Regions from separate parts of the Streptomyces sp. NPDC002232 genome, predicted to be linked through region 1. Evidence: riboswitches for the same ligand, from Rfam matches in the RefSeq annotation. Region 1 holds a riboswitch; the other holds the start of a gene.

Region 1 (5,858 bases):
CCAGGCGATGAACATGCGCGCGGCCTGGTGGGGGTTCTCCTCCGTGACGGCGCAGACATCACGCGCCGCTTGCGCATACGCGAGCTCGATCGCATCACGGTTGACGGCACTGAGCCAGACGAGCAGCTCGGCCCTTCCCTCGGCCTGGGCCGAGCGCGCGTACCGGGCCGCCAGCTGGGTCTTGCCCACCCCGCCCATGCCCGAAAGGATCTTCGTGGAACGTGTGGAAAGTGAACTCAGAGTCGGTCTCGGCTCGAAGCAGTGAGCTTCGAGTGGAACCACTCCCACCTGATGAGGCCACGAGACGCGTGAGGTCGGCTGCGGCGCGTGAAAGTTCTGGACACTCCCGATGGCGAGACCGCCGTCGGAGGCATAGACGGACGTGTCCGCGCTCACTGAGGGCCCATGCGACCCGGAAGCGGTCAGCCCTGAGACCGGCCCGGCGAACGAGGGTTTTCGATATGAACGTCGCCCTCGAAAACGACCCCCGCGACCGACCCTCTGTCGGCCCTGACCGAGACATTCCCCGTGAACGTATGGCGAGACGCGGGTGTCTGTTCCGAGATGTCCCCCAGGGACAACAACTGGGCTGCCGCTGCCTGCCTCCGCTCACCCTCGCTGCCGGCCAGAAGCTCCTCGAACCTGAGCCGCCAGAAGGCCGCCTGCCGCGCCAGCTCGCGTTCACGGTCCTCTTCACGCACCATGAGCTGCAGCGTCGCCGACGTATGGTCGAGCGACTCACTCACCGTGCGCTCTTGATGTGCGCCGAAAATCCTTCTCACACGGTCCCGCACCGTTTCCCAGGCGTCTGTTCCCGCCGCCTGCACCACCGCTCCGGCCCCCGCCGCAGCGATGGCCGCGAGCCCCTCAGCCAACATGACGCCCCTCCCACGCAGAACCAGGACTCCATTCAATCCCGCCCCGCAGCGCACCGCGTCGTGTTCCGCGGAAACGCAGCCGGTCGTCAAGCCGCCTCGTACTCGTGGGCTCGGCCGCCCCGCCACTTGACCCAGGCCGGGTCGTCGAGGAGGTCCTCGGCGTCCGGGAGGCCCGCGCGGCGGAGGAACTCGACGACGTCCTCGTCGCTGTGGGCGAGGCCGAGAATGCTGCCGCGCGCGGTGACGCGCCTCCCGCCGGTGGGGGACGGCTGATGGACGACGATCGGGGCACTGTCCATACCTCCAGGATGCCCGGGAACGGCCCCGAACGGCGCGGGGCGGCCCGTACCGGATCCTCGGGACCCCGGTCACCGCGTTCCGTCTGCGACACTGGGGGAACCATGCCCAAGCCCGGAGAACTCACTTTCGTCGCCCCCCGCGGAGCCAAGAAGCCGCCGCGGCACCTGGCCGACCTCACGCCCGCCGAGCGGAAGGAGGCCGTCGCCGCGATCGGCGAGAAGCCCTTCCGCGCCAAGCAGCTGTCCACGCACTACTTCGCGCGGTACGCCCACGACCCCGCCGAGTGGACCGACATCCCGGCCGCCTCGCGGGAGAAGCTGGCCGGGGAGCTGCTGCCCGACCTGATGTCCGTGGTGCGGCACATCTCGTGCGACGACGACACCACCCGCAAGACCCTGTGGCGGCTGCACGACGGCACGCTCGTGGAGTCGGTGCTCATGCGCTACCCGGACCGGGTCACCATGTGCATCTCCTCGCAGGCCGGCTGCGGGATGAACTGTCCCTTCTGCGCCACCGGGCAGGCGGGCCTCGACCGGAACCTGTCGACCGCCGAGATCGTGCACCAGATCGTGGACGGCATGCGCTCCCTGCGCGACGGCGAGGTGCCCGGGGGCCCGGCGCGGCTCTCCAACATCGTCTTCATGGGCATGGGCGAGCCGCTCGCCAACTACAAGCGGGTCGTCGGCGCCATCCGTCGCCTCACGGACCCCGAGCCCGACGGGCTCGGCCTCTCGCAGCGCGGCATCACCGTCTCCACCGTCGGTCTCGTGCCCGCCATGCTGCGTTTCGCCGACGAGGGCTTCAAGTGCCGTCTCGCCGTCTCCCTGCACGCGCCCGACGACGAGCTGCGCGACACCCTCGTGCCCGTCAACACGCGCTGGAAGGTGCGGGAGGTCCTCGACGCGGCCTGGGAGTACGCGGAGAAGTCCGGGCGCCGGATCTCCATCGAGTACGCCCTCATCCGGGACATCAACGACCAGGCCTGGCGCGGTGACCTGCTCGGCAGGCTCCTCAAGGGCAAGCGGGTGCACGTCAACCTGATCCCGCTGAACCCGACGCCCGGTTCGAAGTGGACCGCCTCCCGCCCGGAGGACGAGAAGGCCTTCGTCGAGGCCATCGCCCGCCACGGCGTCCCGGTGACCGTCCGGGACACCCGGGGCCAGGAGATCGACGGCGCCTGTGGACAGCTCGCCGCCGCCGAGCGCTGACCTTGTAGTCTGGGCTCGAACACATCTCCATATTCCGACAGGGGAGCGCCACAGCGCTGAGAGTGCGGTAACCGTAGACCGCAGACCCTCTGAACCTCGCCCAGGTCATTCTGGGTAGGAAGTTCGGTCGCAACTCAAGCTGTTGCGCCCTGCCCGTGTCCCCCGGACGCGGGCAGGGCCGCGTCTCTTCCTGGTCACACCCAGGAGGAATCCAGTGAGCATCAAGAAGGCCGCCGCCGCCGCGCTCGTCGCGGCGCTCGGCGTCACCAGCCTGGCCGCGTGCGGCACCGAAGAGAGCCGTGGCGCGGCCGGCAAGACCGACCAGCCCGCGCCGAAGACGGTGACGCTGGTGAGCCACGACTCGTTCAACGCCTCCAAGGAGGTGCTGGCCGACTTCACGAAGCAGACCGGCTTCACGGTCAAGGTCCTGAAGAGCGGCGACGCCGGCGAGGCCGTCAACAAGGAGATCCTGACCAAGGGCTCCCCGCAGGGCGACGTCTTCTTCGGCGTCGACAACACGCTGCTGTCCCGCGCCCTCGACAACGGGATCTTCGTCCCGTACGAGGCGAAGGGCCTGGACCGGGTCCCGGCCGCGTACCAGCTCGACAAGGAGCACCGGGTCACCCCGGTCGACTCCGGCGACATCTGCGTCAACTACGACAAGAAGTACTTCGCCGACAAGAAGCTGGCGCCGCCGGTGACCTTCGACGACCTGGCGAAGCCGGCGTACAAGGACCTGCTGGTCGTGGAGAACCCGGAGCGGTCCTCCCCGGGCCTCGGCTTCCTGCTCGGCACGGCCGCGAAGTACGGCGACGCCGGCTGGCCGGACTACTGGAAGAAGCTCAAGGCCAACGGCGTGAAGACCGTCGACAGCTGGGAGCTCGCCTACAACCAGGAGTTCTCCGGCTCGGCCGGCGGCAAGCAGGCCAAGGGCGACCGGCCGCTGGTCGTCTCGTACGCCTCCAGCCCGCCCGTCGAGGTGCTCTACGGCGAGCCGCAGCCGAAGGTGGCGCCCACCGGCGTCTCCACCGGCACCTGCTTCCGCCAGACCGAGTTCGCCGGCCTGCTGAACGGCGCGAAGAACCCCCAGGGCGGCAAGGCGCTGATCGACTTCCTGATCTCCAAGAAGTTCCAGGAGGACATGCCGCTCCAGATGTTCGTCAACCCGGTGGCGAAGGACGCGGCCCTGCCCGAGCTCTTCACGAAGCACGGCGTCGTGGTCGACAAGCCGGAGACCATGGCACCCGAGAAGATCGCAGAGAAGCGTGACCCGTGGATCCAGCAGTGGTCGTCGCTCGTCCTGAAGTGACCCGGGACGTCCGGGGGAGCGTGACGCGGCTCGGCCTGATGGCCCTGCCCGTCGCGTTCTTCGGGCTCTTCTTCGCCTGGCCCGTCGTGTCCATCGTGGACCGCGGGCTGCGGCCCGACGGCACCTGGCGGCTCGGCGGGATCGGCGAGACGCTGACCCGGCCGGACATCCTCGACGTGCTCGGCTTCACCCTCTGGCAGGCGCTCGCCTCCACCGGCCTGACCCTGCTGGTCGCGCTGCCGGGGGCGTACGTCTTCGCCCGCTTCGACTTCCCCGGCAAGAGCGTGCTGCGGGCCGTCGTCACGGTCCCGTTCGTGCTGCCGACCGTCCTCGTCGGCACGGCGTTCCTGGCGCTCGTCGGCCGGCACGGGCTCACCGACGAGCTGTGGGGGCTGCGCCTCGACACCGGCGTGTGGGCGATCCTCCTCGCGCACGTCTTCTTCAACTACGCGGTCGTCGTACGGACCGTCGGAGGCCTCTGGGCGCAGCTCGACCCGCGTCAGGAGGAGGCCGCCCGGGTCCTGGGCGCCTCGCGCCTGCGGGCCTGGCGGACGGTGACGCTGCCGGCGCTCGTGCCGGCGGTGGGAGCGGCCGCCCTCATGGTCTTCCTCTTCACCTTCACCTCCTTCGGTGTCGTGCAGATCCTCGGCGGGGACGCCTACTCCACCCTGGAGTCCGAGATCTACCGGCAGACCGCGCGGCTGCTCGACCTGCGGACGGCCGCCGTCCTGACCCTCGTCCAGTTCGTCGCCGTCGGCGCGATCCTGGGCGTGCACGCCTGGACGGTACGGCGGCGGGAGACCGCGCTGCGGCTGGTGGCGCCGGAGACCACCGCGCGCCGGCCGCGCGGCGCCGGACAGTGGGCCCTGCTCGGCGGCGTCCTCGTCTCCGTGGCGCTGCTCGTCCTGCTGCCGCTGGGAGTGCTCGTGGAGCGCTCCTTCGCGGGGCCCGACGGATACGGGCTGCGGTACTACCGGGCGCTCGGCTCGCTCGACGAGTCCGGTACCTTCCTCGTCCCGCCGCTGGAGGCCATCGGGAACTCCCTGCGGTACGCGCTGGCCGCCACCGCCATCGCCGTGGCCGTCGGCGGGCTCGCGGCGGCGGCCCTCACCCGGCGGGCCGGGCGTCTCAGCCGGGGCTTCGACGCGCTGCTCATGCTGCCGCTCGGGGTCTCGGCCGTCACCGTCGGCTTCGGCTTCCTCATCACGCTCGACGAGCCGCCGCTCGACCTGCGGGCCAGCTGGATCCTCGTCCCGCTCGCCCAGGCCCTGGTCGGCGTGCCCTTCGTCGTACGGACGATGCTGCCGGTGCTCCGGGCGGTCGACGAGCGGCTCCGGGAGGCGGCGGCCGTGCTCGGCGCCTCGCCTTGGCGGGCCTGGCGGGAGGTGGACCTGCCGCTGGTGCGCCGGGCGCTGCTCGTCGCGGCCGGGTTCGCCTTCGCCGTGTCGCTCGGCGAGTTCGGGGCGACCGTCTTCATCGCCCGGCCCGACAGCCCGACCCTGCCGGTGGCGGTGGCCCGGCTGCTCGGCCGGCCGGGCGAGCTCAACTACGGCCAGGCGATGGCCCTCTCGACGATTCTGATGGTGGTGTGCGCGGTGTCCCTGCTGCTGCTCGAACGGCTGCGCACCGACCGGACCTCCGGGGAGTTCTGATGCTTTCGATCGAGGACGCGACCGTACGGTTCGGGGAGCGGGCCGTGCTGGACGCCGTGGACCTGGAGGTCGCCGAGCACGAGATCGTGTGCGTGCTCGGCCCCAGCGGCAGCGGCAAGTCCACCCTGCTGCGGTCCGTCGCCGGGCTCCAGGCGCTCGACGGCGGCCGGGTGCTGCTCGGCGGCGCCGACCAGGCCGGGGTGCCGGTGCACCGGCGGGGCGTCGGCCTGATGTTCCAGGACCACCAGCTCTTCCCGCAGCGGGACGTCGGGGGCAACGTCGCCTTCGGGCTGCGGATGCGGGGCGCGCGGAAGGCCGAGCAGACCGAGCGGGTGCGGGAGCTGCTCGACCTGGTCGGCCTGCCCGGAGCCGGGCGGCGGTCCGTCGCCGCGCTCTCCGGCGGCGAGCAGCAGCGGGTCGCGCTGGCCCGTGCGCTGGCGCCCCGGCCCCGGCTCCTGATGCTCGACGAGCCGCTCGGCCAGCTCGACCGGGGGCTGCGGGAACGGCTCGT
Region 2 (5,858 bases), on a different contig from region 1:
CGAGCGGGTCCTCGACGACGCACTGAGCACCGCCCACGCACGTCCGGAACTCGCCGGCGTCGGCACGCGGCTCACGGTCGCGCAGCTGCGCGCCATGACCCTGAACGCGACCGCGCTCATCACCTCCGCCGCGGCGAGCGAGTACGACCACTTCGTGAAGGTCCGCGAGCAGAGCCGGGCGCCCGCCGCGCCGCGCACCTCCCTGACGGACCCCGGGGCGGGCACCGACCCGGGGGCCGGGGTCATCGCGATCGTCACCGTGATGGTGCCCGTCCTCGCGGGCACCGCCGCGGTCGTCCTCCTGCTGGTCGGGGCGGTGCTGCACGCGGTCGCGCCCACGCTGGTGTTCGGCACGACCCTGCTGACGGCCGGCCTGGTCTTCGCCGCCCTCGCCGCCGCGGGACTGCTCAGCGCGGGAGCCGGCCTGCTCCTGACCGCCCTGCGCAACAGGCCGGCCGCGGCGGACGGGACCGCCACGGCCGACGACGAGCTCTCCCGCGCCCGGGAGGCCTGGCGCCGCGCCCTCCTGGAGCGCGGCATCCTCCCCTTCCTCCGGGACGCCCTCGCCGCGACCGGCCCACCGGACGCGACGAAACCCTGAGGGACGAGGGCTGCGGGCTGCGAGCTGAGGGCTGCGGGCTGAGGGCTGCGGGCTGCGGGCTGCGGGCGCTACTCGGCCAGCGGCAGGTAGACGCGGTTGCCGCTCGCCGCGAACTCCTTCGACTTCTCCGCCATGCCCGCCTCGATCTCCTGCTGCGTCCCGCCGTGCTCGCGGCGGATGTCCTGGGAGATCTTCATCGAGCAGAACTTCGGACCGCACATCGAGCAGAAGTGCGCGGTCTTCGCGGGCTCGGCGGGCAGCGTCTCGTCGTGGAACTCGCGCGCCGTGACCGGGTCGAGGGCCAGGTTGAACTGGTCCTCCCAGCGGAACTCGAACCGCGCGTCGGAGAGCGCGTCGTCCCACTCCTGCGCGCCCGGGTGCCCCTTGGCGAGGTCCGCCGCGTGCGCCGCGATCTTGTACGTGATGACGCCCGTCTTCACGTCGTCCTTGTTCGGCAGGCCCAGGTGCTCCTTGGGCGTGACGTAGCAGAGCATCGCCGTGCCCCACCAGGCGATCATGGCCGCGCCGATGCCGGAGGTGATGTGGTCGTACGCCGGCGCGACGTCCGTGGTCAGCGGGCCGAGCGTGTAGAACGGCGCCTCCTCGCAGATCTCCTGCTGGAGGTCGATGTTCTCCTTGATCTTGTGCATCGGGACGTGCCCCGGGCCCTCGATCATCGTCTGCACGTTGTGCCGCTTGGCGATCGTGTTGAGCTCGCCGAGGGTGCGCAGCTCCGCGAACTGCGCCTCGTCGTTGGCGTCCGCGATCGAGCCGGGGCGCAGTCCGTCGCCGAGCGAGTACGTGACGTCGTACGCCGCCAGGATCTCGCAGAGCTCCTCGAAGTTCGTGTAGAGGAAGTTCTCCTTGTGGTGCGCCAGACACCAGGCGGCCATGATCGAGCCGCCGCGCGAGACGATGCCGGTCTTGCGGCGCGCGGTGAGCGGCACGTACGGCAGGAGCACGCCGGCGTGCACCGTCATGTAGTCCACGCCCTGCTCGGCCTGCTCGATGACCGTGTCCTTGTAGATCTCCCAGGTCAGGTCCTCGGCCCGGCCGTCGACCTTCTCCAGCGCCTGGTAGAGCGGCACGGTGCCGATCGGGACGGGGGAGTTGCGCAGCACCCACTCACGGGTGGTGTGGATGTTGCGGCCGGTGGAGAGGTCCATGACCGTGTCGGCGCCCCACTTGGTCGCCCAGGTCATCTTCTCCACCTCCTCCTCGATGGAGGAGGTGACGGCGGAGTTGCCGATGTTGGCGTTGACCTTCACCAGGAACCGCTTGCCGATGATCATCGGCTCGATCTCCGGGTGGTTCACGTTCGCCGGCAGCACCGCGCGGCCCGCGGCGATCTCCTCCCGCACGACCTCGGGGGAGACGTTCTCCCGGATCGCGACGTACTCCATCTCCGGGGTGATCTCGCCCCGGCGGGCGTACGCGAGCTGGGTCACGGCCTCGCCGGCGCGGCCTCGGCGCGGCAGGCGGGGGCGGCCGGGGAAGACGGCGTCGAGGTTCTTCAGCCCACCCCCGCGCGGCGAGGTGTGCTTGATGCCGTCGTCCTCGGGGCGGGCCGGGCGGCCCGCGTACTCCTCGGTGTCGCCGCGCGCGATGATCCAGTTCTCGCGCAGCGGCGGAAGGCCCCGCCGGACGTCGGTGTCGAGGGCGGGGTCGGTGTACGGGCCGGACGTGTCGTAGAGCGTGACGTCCTTGCCGTTGGTGAGGTGCACCTGACGGACGGGCACCCGGAGGTCGGGGCGCGAACCCTGGACGTACCCCTTGTGCCAGCCCGGCGTGCGCTCCTGCCCGTCGGGCTGGTTCTGGTCGGAGGCAGGCGTGCGTGCATCCTGAATGGTCATGAGACCGATCTCCCTACGCCGGCATTACCCGGTAACAGGTTCGGCGGTCGGCGCAGCCTCCTCCCGTACGTGCGTACGGTGATCAGCGCCCTCTCAGCCCGGTGCTCCGAGCTCCCGCGTGTGCAAAGGTGTCACCACGCTAGCGCCCTCACGGGCGTGCTGAACAGTGGGCCCCCGCCGTTCTTGCGATGATCGGTCGGTGACTTCCCCCCAGCAGACCCCCGAGCCGCACGGCCACGCCCACGGTCCCGGACACGAATCCGGCCCCTCGCACGGGCACGGAGGCGGGGCGCACAGCCACGGCCACAGCCATGGCCACGGGCCCGCCGCCCCGGTCTCACGGCATCTGCGCAAGGTCATCGCCGCCGTCCTGATCCCCTTCGCCACCGCCGTCGTGGTCGGCCTCGTGGTCCTGTGGCCCGGCGGCACTCCGGCGCACGAACGCACCGGCGTCGGCTTCGACCGGCAGACCCAGCAGGGCGAGGTCGTCTCCGTCGAGCACGTCGACTGCAAGGACGTGAACGCCGCGCAGGTCCCGCCGACCGGCGACACCTCCACTCCGGAGGGGCGCGAGGCGGTCAACGCCCAGCGGGGGCAGTGCGCGAAGGCGACCGTCGAGGTCACCACCGGACCGGACCAGGGCCGGAAGTTCGTCGAGGTCGTGCAGCCGGACGCGCCGCGCCAACTGCACCAGGGCCAGGGGGTGGTGGTGGCGTACGCCCCCGACGCCCCGCGCGACCTGCAGTATTCGGTGACCGACGTGAACCGGAAGATCCCGCTGGCGGTGCTCGCCGGGATCTTCGCCCTGGTCGTCGTGCTCGTCGGCCGCATGCGGGGCGTGATGGCGCTCATCGCGCTCGGGGCGAGCTTCCTGGTGCTGACGCTCTTCATCCTGCCGGCGATCCTGGAGGGATCGAACCCGCTGGTCGTCGCGGTGGTCGGGTCGAGCGCGATCATGCTGATCGCGCTCTACATGTGTCACGGGCTCTCGGCCCGCACCTCGGTCGCGGTGCTCGGCACGCTGATCTCGCTGATGCTGATCGGGCTGCTCGGCTCGGTGTTCATCGACTGGGCGTCGCTCAGCGGCAACACCGACGACAACACCGGCCTGATCCACGGCCTGTACCCGGAGATCGACATGTCCGGCCTGCTGCTGGCCGGGATCATCATCGGTTCGCTCGGTGTGCTCGACGACGTCACCGTCACCCAGACGTCGGCCGTCTGGGAGCTGCACCAGGCCGACCCGGGCATGGGGCCGCGCGGCCTGTACCGGGCCGCCATCCGGATCGGCCGCGACCACATCGCCTCGGTCGTGAACACCCTGGTCCTGGCCTACGCGGGCGCCGCGCTGCCGCTGCTGCTGCTCTTCTCCATCGCCCAGAGCAGCATGGGGACCGTGGCCAACAGCGAGCTGGTCGCCGAGGAGATCGTCCGGACGCTGGTCGGTTCGATCGGTCTGGTGGCGTCCGTGCCGGTCACCACGGCGCTCGCGGCCCTGGTGGTGTCCGCCGACCGCCCGGCGTCCGGGGGTGGGAAGCCCGCGCCGGTACGGGGAGGGCGGCGGCGACGCGCGAAGTGAGACGTGCGCGCCGAAGGGGCGGGCCGGCCCGGCTCGGGGGGAAGGGTCCGGCCCGAACGGGCCCGCGGGGCGCGGGACGGATCGGGTGAGGTGCTCGGTCACGGCAGCCCGGGGAAAGGGCGCGCGAGGGGGACAGTGCGGTGAGACGGCGCCAGTGAGGCGACTCGTGTGGGTCGGCTCGACGGGTCGGCCGGGTGGGTCGGCGCGTTGCAGTCGGCTCGCGTGAGACGGCTCGGCGGGGTGGCTCGGGCGGGGCGGCGGGGCGGGTGTCAGGCGGGGCCGGCGTTCTCCTCGGCGAGGATCCGGCCCAGCGCCGCCTCCAGGTTGTCCTCGAAGTCACCGAGCGTGCGTTCCTGACCGAGCGGCACCAGCTTGTCCGTCCGGTCGAGGAAGGCCACCAGCGGGGGCGCGCTGGCCCGGAAGAGCGCGCGGTCGCCGCCGACCTGGAGCCGGATGGAGACGTCCGAGAGGCCTTCCGGCTCTGTCGGGGCGATGTGCACGTCTCCGTCCCCGCTCGGCCGGTTGATCCCGTCGAGCAGCAGCTCCCTCCCGAACGCCCAGGTGACGGGCGCGTCTCCGGGGAGGTGGAAGGTCATCCGCACCGCGTAGGGATCCCGGGTCTCATATCGGAGTTCGACCGGGATCTTGAAGGAGAGCTCCTCGGAGACGAGGAAGCTCATCAGGACCTCGGCCTGAACCGACTCTCGCATCATGTACCCCGCAGTAGATGAAGCAGTTGTGTAAACACAGCTGCTGAAAGCTGTGACCGAAACGGCCAGGAATGATCCCCCGTGGCCCTCTTGACGTAATCGTGCTGTAAGCACTAGCAGATCACAAGGAGTGATTTTTCAGATACTGATAGAGAGCACGAGGGAGCTGAAGAGCTTTCCGATCTCTGTGCGTAGTCGCTCGACTGCTGGGAGCAACCGTTCTTCCTGGTGGAGGGGGAGAGAAATGGCCACAGAGGCCGCCACGGGGCCCGCAGTGATGGGGATTGCGGCACAGACCGTGCCGAGCGCATATTCCTGACGCTCCACCAGGGGCTCCATTCGCCCCAAACCGCCCAAACGATCCAAAAGCACACGGCGATTACGCACCGTGTACGGAGTGAGGGCTTCCACCGGATGGCGGTCAAGGTGGTCTTGACGAGATTTCAGATCGAGTTGGCTCAGCAGACATTGGCCGATCGCATGGGCGTGAGCGGTCTCGCGGAAGTCGGCCCATTCCTCCACGGCGGGGGCGGAAGGGGTGTCGGCGACGGCGACGAGTTCGATCTCGCCCTCGCGGTAGAGGGCGAAGTAGACGGGTACGCCGATCTCGTCCCGCCAGCGGGCGAGCGAGTCTTCGATCTTGATGCGACGATTCTGCACATCTCCGCCGCCGGCCAGTCGGGCGGCGGCGTCGCCCAGGACGAACACACCCTTGTCGCGGAGCAGATAGCCCTCGTGCGTCAGGGTGCGGAGCAGGTGGTACGTGGTGGGGAGCGGGAGACCCGTCTCGCGGGCGAGCTGTTTGGCCGGGGCTCCCTCCGCGTGGGAGGCCACGGCCTCCAGGAGTCTCAGCGCCCGCTGCACCGAGCCGATCAAGGTAGGCGAAGCCGTGTGCGTAGCCGTGGCCAGTCACCCCCAGGCGTCACGACGGGTGTTTCGCACCCGCCCGCAGGGGCCGCCCCCGCGCGCCTCCGGGCTTGGGAAACCGCTGGTCAGCAGGGAGATCTACGCCAGTAGTCCCCAACACGGCGGAGGAATTCCACACTAGTGGCAGCCCCAGGGCCCACACCCGATTCGACCAGCGCGTTCCCCCGCCCGGGCTAATGCCCTCGACC

The links. Region 1 has a riboswitch for thiamine pyrophosphate ahead of ACFYXU_RS00405 (thiamine ABC transporter substrate binding subunit). Riboswitches for the same ligand answer to the same signal wherever they lie in the genome.
Region 2: linked by a shared signal. The riboswitch ahead of thiC (phosphomethylpyrimidine synthase ThiC) and the one ahead of ACFYXU_RS00405 (thiamine ABC transporter substrate binding subunit) in region 1 are both predicted to bind thiamine pyrophosphate.

Annotation. Positions count from the first base shown of each region.
Region 1 is NZ_JBIARV010000001.1:95,563-101,420, reverse strand. Features, by position in the region: gene ACFYXU_RS00425 (tetratricopeptide repeat protein) at 1-198, opposite strand, end outside; gene ACFYXU_RS00420 (hypothetical protein) at 423-878, opposite strand; gene ACFYXU_RS00415 (hypothetical protein) at 965-1,177, opposite strand; gene rlmN (23S rRNA (adenine(2503)-C(2))-methyltransferase RlmN) at 1,280-2,386, shown strand; TPP riboswitch at 2,416-2,525, shown strand; gene ACFYXU_RS00405 (thiamine ABC transporter substrate binding subunit) at 2,601-3,695, shown strand; gene ACFYXU_RS00400 (ABC transporter permease) at 3,734-5,347, shown strand; gene ACFYXU_RS00395 (ABC transporter ATP-binding protein) at 5,347-5,858, shown strand, end outside.
Region 2 is NZ_JBIARV010000006.1:517,151-523,008, reverse strand. Features, by position in the region: gene ACFYXU_RS30640 (hypothetical protein) at 1-601, shown strand, start outside; gene thiC (phosphomethylpyrimidine synthase ThiC) at 670-2,454, opposite strand; TPP riboswitch at 2,448-2,582, opposite strand; gene ACFYXU_RS30630 (YibE/F family protein) at 2,654-4,033, shown strand; gene ACFYXU_RS30625 (SsgA family sporulation/cell division regulator) at 4,303-4,743, opposite strand; gene ACFYXU_RS30620 (helix-turn-helix domain-containing protein) at 4,882-5,652, opposite strand.